Regions from separate parts of the Pseudarthrobacter sp. NPDC055928 genome, predicted to be linked through region 1. Evidence: riboswitches for the same ligand, from Rfam matches in the RefSeq annotation. Region 1 holds a riboswitch; the other holds the start of a gene.
What was found. Region 1 has a riboswitch for glycine ahead of gcvP (aminomethyl-transferring glycine dehydrogenase). Riboswitches for the same ligand answer to the same signal wherever they lie in the genome.
Positions count from the first base shown of each region.

Region 2: it holds a riboswitch for glycine, as region 1 does, so the genes downstream of both, gcvP (aminomethyl-transferring glycine dehydrogenase) here and gcvP (aminomethyl-transferring glycine dehydrogenase) in region 1, are expected to answer to the same signal.

Region 1 covers NZ_JBHJZH010000006.1:204,562-208,103, forward strand. Annotated here, with positions in the region: gene lysA (diaminopimelate decarboxylase) at 1-936, opposite strand, end outside; glycine riboswitch at 1,167-1,265, shown strand; gene gcvP (aminomethyl-transferring glycine dehydrogenase) at 1,413-3,542, shown strand, end outside.
Region 2 covers NZ_JBHJZH010000008.1:1,125-4,666, forward strand. Annotated here, with positions in the region: gene ACFC25_RS11510 (MFS transporter) at 1-538, opposite strand, end outside; gene ACFC25_RS11515 (TetR/AcrR family transcriptional regulator) at 608-1,147, shown strand; glycine riboswitch at 1,266-1,364, shown strand; gene gcvP (aminomethyl-transferring glycine dehydrogenase) at 1,551-3,542, shown strand, end outside.

The DNA.
Region 1 (3,542 bases):
CACTACTTCCGCCATCGCCTTCGCCAGTTCCTTGGGATCTTGGGGATGATCCACTTCGGTGTAGGCGATTCCGTATCCACCGCCTAGGTCCAGCTCCTTCAGGGATACGCCGTGAAGGTCCCGGACTGAGGCGATGAAGGTCAGTAGCTTCTCTGCGGCAAGGGCAAAGCCTGCAGGGGAAAAGATTTGGGAGCCGATATGACAGTGGACACCGAGCAGCTGGAGGCTGGGATGTCCCAGAGCAGTGGCGACAGCCTGCTCGGCGGGGGAAGTATCACTTCGGACTGAAGCCATGGACAAGCCGAACTTCTGGTCCTCATGGGCAGTTGCAATGAACTCATGCGTTTCCGCGTGTACGCCGGGGGTAAGCCGCAAGAGGATGGGAGCCCGGACGCCCCGAACCCGTGCAATCTCCGCGACGCGCTCAAGTTCCTGAAGGCTGTCGACGACAATCCGCCCGACGCGCATATCGAGCGCCCGGTTTATCTCGCTGTCAGACTTGTTATTGCCGTGAAGACCCAGCTTGGAACCGTCGATTCCTGCTCGGGCTGCCAGCGCCAGCTCGCCTGCTGAGCACGTGTCCAGTCGCAGCCCTTCCTGCGCCACCCACTTGGCTACCTCTGTGCAAAGGAACGATTTTCCCGCGTAATAGACATCTACTCCGCCGCAGAGAGAGGCAAACGCCTCGTTGAACGCGTCGCGGAAAGCCCGGGCACGGCTGCGGAAGTGGTCCTCGGAGACGATGTATGCGGGAGTCCCGAATTGTTCAGCCAGCTCAGAGACGGGCAGGCCGGCCACTGTAATTTCTCCTGCCTCCGATCGAGACACTCCTTGGGCCCAAATCGAGGGATTCAGGTGGTTTGAGTCGTTGGGAACCGTGAGCCACTCCGGCGCAAGTGGAGAATCTAACTGTTGGGTTTCTTCTGTCGTCGACATAATTCGATTAAGGCCTCGTTCTGGGTTTTTACCGCTGGTCGGTTTGGAAGCGGCCAGGGGACCTTGGGCATTCAGGTGACTGCCAGTACAACAAGTACGGCCCGACTTGATCAATGAGGGTAGATGAAAGGGAATATTCACAAGGTACAGAAGTGCTAAACCTCGTTTGCGTACGTCCTTGTGCCTCATCTACGGTGTGAAGCGAATCACCTAAAATTTCAATAGCCTTTTGAACCGTGGCGGGAGAGTCCTCCCGTCATCACCGGGCAGGCGCCGTAGGAGCAAATCCTCCCCAGGAATCTCTCAGGCCCACGTACCGCCACGGCTAGGCAACTCTGGAAAGCAGCCCGGGCAGCCGGGCTCACCGTCGGTGCAAGCGGACTACCACGTTCGCGGAATCTCTCAGGTCCAATACAGAGCGGGGAGGAACCCAACCATGTTGTGCCACCCGTGGCCGGCCAGACCTGGAGTTCCTCATGACCATTCAATCCAATCCAACGACCTTCGCAGACCGCCATATCGGCGCCCGCCGTCAGTCCGACATCGACACCATGCTCAAGGCCGTCGGCTACGACAGCGTTGATGGCCTCGTTGACAGCGCGGTCCCTGATTCCATCCGCCAGGAAAAGCCCCTCACCCTGGACAGCGCACTCAGTGAAGTCCAGGTCCTCGGCGGGCTCCGCAAGCTCGCGGCCAAGAACAAAACCGCTGTGCAGATGATCGGCCAGGGCTACTACGACACCGTCACCCCGCCGGTGATTCGCCGCAACATCCTCGAAGCCCCCGCTTGGTACACCGCCTACACCCCCTACCAGCCCGAGATCTCGCAGGGCCGGCTGGAAGCGCTGCTGAACTTCCAGACCATGGTCCAGGACCTCACCGCCCTGCCGGTCGCCAACGCGTCCCTGCTCGACGAAGCCACCGCCGTCGCCGAAGCCGTGCTTCTGATGCGCAGGGCCAATAAGAACAAGACTGCCAAGGACGGCAAGACCGTCCTGGACGCCGACTGCCTCCCGCAGACGATCGCCATCGTGCTGGGCCGGGCTGAGGCGCTCGGTTTCGAGGTGCAGGTCGCGGACCTGACCAACGGGTTGCCCGACGGCGACATCAACGGCGTGGTCCTGCAGCAGCCCGGCGTCTCCGGCCGGGTCTGGGACCAGTCCGCCGTTATCGCCGAGGCCAAGGACCGCGGCGCCCGGGTCACCATTGCCGCCGACCTCCTGGCCCTCACCCTGATTACCCCGCCGGGCGAGCAGGGCGCGGATATCGCCGTCGGCTCCACTCAGCGCTTTGGCGTGCCGTTGTTCTTTGGGGGACCGCACGCCGCTTACCTGGCCGTCCGCGATGGTATGGAACGCACCCTCCCGGGCCGCATCGTCGGCGTGTCGAAGGACAACGCCGGGGTGCCCGCGTACCGGCTGGCGTTGCAGACCCGCGAGCAGCACATCCGCCGCGAGAAGGCCACGTCCAACATCTGCACGGCGCAGGCGCTGCTGGCCATCGTCTCCTCGATGTACGCGGTGTACCACGGTCCTGATGGTCTCAAAGCGATAGCGGAGACCGTCCACAGCAACGCCCGTGCCCTCGCCGCCACGCTGAAGTTCGCCGGCCGGGAACTGGTGAGCGACTCCTTCTTCGACACCCTCACCGTCCGCGTGCCCGGCAAGGCCCACAAGGTGATCACGGCCGCCGAGGCGCGGGGAATCAACCTGCGCTTCATCGACGCGGACACCGTGGGCGTGTCGGTGGATGAAACCACGACGCCGGAGGTCCTCGCCGCGGTCGTCGTCGCCTTTGGCGCCGGTCCAGTCGTGCAGGCTGACGGCTTCGAGTTGCCGGAGTCTGTGCTGCGCACCTCCTCCTACCTGCAGCACCCGGTGTTCAACACGCACCGCTCCGAGACCCAACTGCTGCGCTACATCCGCCGCCTCTCCGACCGGGACCTGGCGCTGGACCGCACCATGATCCCGCTGGGCTCGTGCACCATGAAGCTGAACGCCACCGCCGAAATGGAAGCCATCTCCTGGCCCGAATTCGCCTCCATCCACCCGTTCGCACCGGACTCCCAGACCGAAGGCTGGCGCGAACTCATCACCGGCCTGGAAGCTGACCTCGCCGAAATCACCGGCTACGACCAGGTGTCCATCCAGCCCAACGCCGGCTCCCAGGGCGAACTCGCCGGGCTGCTGGCCATCCGCGGCTACCACCACTCCCGCGGCGAGGCGCAGCGCACCGTCTGCCTGATCCCGGCCTCGGCCCACGGCACCAACGCCGCCTCCGCCGTTCTGGCCGGCATGAAGGTGGTTGTGGTGGCCACGGCGGCCGACGGCACCATCGACCACGCCGACCTCAACGCCAAGATCGAGCTGCACAAGGACGCACTGTCCGCGATCATGATCACCTACCCATCCACGCACGGCGTGTACGACGCCGATGTCCGAGAAGTCTGCGACGCCATCCATGCCGCGGGCGGCCAGGTGTACGTTGACGGCGCCAACCTCAACGCCCTCGTCGGGCTTGCCCAGCCCGGAAAGTTCGGCGGCGACGTGTCCCACCTGAACCTGCACAAGACCTTCTGCATCCCCCACGGCGGGGGCGGACCCGGC
Region 2 (3,542 bases), on a different contig from region 1:
AGCCACCGAAGATCGGCCCCAGCGCGGCGCCGCCGGAAAAGCCGGCCGCCCAGATGGCCACGGCCAGCCGGCGCCGGTTGGGGTCCGGGAAGATATTGCGGATGAGGGACAGGGTGGACGGCATCAGCATGGCCCCGAAGAATCCCAACGCCGCCCTGCCGGCTATGAGCCACTCGGGGCTCGGGGCGAATGCTGTGGCCGCCGAGACTGCCGCGAAACCGACACTGCCGACCAGCAGCAGCCGCCGGCGTCCAATCCGGTCACCCAGGCTGCCCATGGCAACCAGCAGCCCGGCAAGCACGAGGGGATAGGCGTCCACAATCCACAGCAGCTGGACGCCTGAGGTCTCCAGGCTTCTCGCGATGGCAGGCAGCGCAAACGTCAGCGCCGTGTTGTCCACGGCAACCAGGAGTACCGGAAACATGAGCAGCCCCAGAGCGAGCCAGTCCCGCCACTGCCCGGAAGTGCCGGCGGGTATTGATGCGGTGGTGGGTGGCGTGCTGCGGGTGTTCTGGCGGGAGGTTGCGGACGTGGTCATGACAATAACTGTACCGTCTGGACGGTATAGTTAAGAAATGGGGGACCCTTAGGATGCATGATTGGACCCATGGCCAGAAAACCCGTCGCGCGAGATGCCGTCCTCGACGCCTTTGAAGAACTCCTCATCGACGTCGGGGAGCGTGCTGCCACCCTCGATGCAGTTGCCAAAAAGGCCGGGGTGTCCAAGGGCGGCCTGCTGTATCACTTTCCGAACAAGGAAACGCTGATCACCGCAACCCTTGAGCGCCTGGACCGCCTGGCCGGTGAGGACCTTGCGGCCATGGCGGCAGCGCCTGAGGGTGCCGCGGCGTACTTCATCCGGTCCTCACTCTGGTCGGACACCCCCATGGACCGTTCGTTTGTTGCCGCCACCCGCCTGGCCGAGGTAGCCCACGAGGAGGCCCGCCGTCGTTTCGCCGCCATCCAGCAGCAGTGGCTGGAGTTGATCGGGGCGGACGTTGGCAAGGCGATGGCCAAGGCCGTGCTGTACATGGGGGACGGCTTGTACTTCAACGCCATGTGGGAGAGCGGGCCGTCCGGCAATGCAGACGGCAGGCAGGGTGACGTTGCCGAACTCCTCGCAGCGGTAGAGCGGCTGAGGGGCTGAGTGGCGCCAGGCCGGTCCAAAGTGGTGATGCGGTCACCATTTGCCCGAAAGCCTGCGGCATAGGACAATTGGTGATGGCTGTCACCGGCCAAATCTCAATCCCAAATGAATAAGCCTTTGATCTGCGGCGGGAGAGTTCTGCTAGTAGGTACAAGCAGGCGCCGTAGGAGCAAATCCTCCCCAGGAATCTCTCAGGCCCATGTACCGCCGCGGCGAGGCAACTCTGGAAAGTAGCAGGCTGTCCGCCTGAGGTGTCCCGGTTCGTTCCGGAACACCCGGACCGGTCTGCTCACCGACGGTGCAAGTGTTGTCCCGCAGCAGCGGAACCGCACGGAAACTCTCAGGTCCAATACAGAGCGGGGAGGAACCCGAATCGATGTGGCGTACCCTCGCCGCCTGAATTATGGAGTTCCTTGTGACCGTCTATCCGGCCTCCGCCGCCCCAGCTACCGCTACTTCAGCCTCTGCGCCCTTTGTTGACAGGCACATCGGTGCCCGCCGTGAGGCTGACGTCGACGCCATGCTTAAGGCCGTCGGCTACGACACCGTCGATGCGCTGGTAGACACCGCGGTTCCGAAGGACATCCGCCAGGACTCCGCGCTGGAACTCTCAGCAGCCTTGAGCGAGGTTGAGACGCTCGCCGAGCTGCGCAGGATCGCCGCCAAGAACAAGACCGCCGTGCAGATGATCGGCCAGGGCTACTACGACACCGTGACGCCGCCGGTGATCCGCCGCAATATCCTCGAGGGCCCGGCCTGGTACACCGCGTACACGCCCTACCAGCCGGAGATCTCCCAGGGCCGTCTTGAGGCGCTGCTGAACTTCCAGACCATGGTCCAGGACCTCGTGGGCCTTCCCATCGCCAACGCGTCCCTGCTGGATGAAGCCACCGCCGTGGCTGAAGCCGTGCTGATGATGCGCCGGGCCAACAAGAACAAGGACGCCCGCGATGGCAAGACCGTCCTGGACGCCGACTGCCTGCCGCAGACCATCGCCATCGTGAAGGGGCGTGCTGAGGCACTGGGCTTCGAGGTGGAGGTCGCTGACCTTTCCAAGGGCCTGCCCGACGGCGTCATCAACGGTGTGGTGCTGCAGCAGCCAGGTGTTTCCGGCCGTGTCTTCGACCACTCCGCCGTGATCGCCGACGCCAAGTCCCGCGGTGCCCTGGTGACCGTGGCCGCGGACCTGCTGGCACTGACCCTCATCACGCCTCCCGGCGAGCAGGGTGCCGACATCGCCGTCGGCTCTGCCCAGCGCTTCGGCGTCCCGCTGTTCTACGGCGGCCCGCACGCCGCCTACATGGCAGTGCAGAAGGGCCTCGAGCGCTCCATGCCGGGCCGCCTCGTTGGGGTCTCCAAGGACAACGCCGGCGTGCCGGCCTACCGCCTGGCGCTGCAGACCCGTGAGCAGCACATCCGCCGCGAGAAGGCCACGTCCAACATCTGCACCGCGCAGGCACTGCTGGCCATCGTGGCCTCCATGTACGCCGTGTACCACGGTCCGGACGGCCTGAAGGCGATCGCGCAGGCCGCCCACCACCACGCTAGGACCCTCGCAGCGTCCCTGAAAGCCGCCGGCCTGGACGTGCTCCACACCAGCTTCTTCGACACTGTCACCGTTTCGGTACCGGGCAAGGCCGCCGCGATCGTCGCCGCCGCCGAAGCCAAGGGCATCAACCTGCGCAGCATCGATGCCAACACTGTTGGCTTCTCCACCGATGAAACCACGACGCCGGCAATCGTCGATGACGTACTGGCCGCCTTTGGTGCCGAGGCTGTTGACGCGGCCGCTGGCACCGACCCTGCGTTCGAGCTGGATGCCGCCGTCGAGCGTTCCTCCGACTACCTCCAGCACCCCGTGTTCAGCACCCACCGCTCCGAGACCCAGCTGCTGCGCTACATCCGCAAGCTTTCGGACCGGGACCTCGCGCTGGACCGCACCATGATCCCGCTGGGCTCCTGCACCATGAAGCTGAACGCCACCGCCGAGATGGAAGCGATCTCCTGGCCGGAATTCGCCTCCATCCACCCGTTCGCGCCCGACTCCCAGACCGAAGGCTGGCGGGAACTGATCGCGGACCTCGAGTCCCAGCTGACCGAGATCACCGGCTACGACCAAGTATCCATCCAGCCCAACGCCGGTTCCCAGGGTGAGCTCGCCGGCCTGCTGGCTATCCGCGGCTACCACCGCTCCCGCGGGGACGAACAGCGCAACATCTGCCTGATCCCAGCTTCGGCGCACGGCACCAACGCGGCCTCGGCCGTCCTGGCCGGCATGAAGGTGGTTGTGGTGGCCACCGCCGCCGACGGCACCATCGACCACACCGACCTCTACGCCAAGATCGAGGCCCACAAGGACGCACTGTCCTGCATCATGATCACCTACCCGTCGACG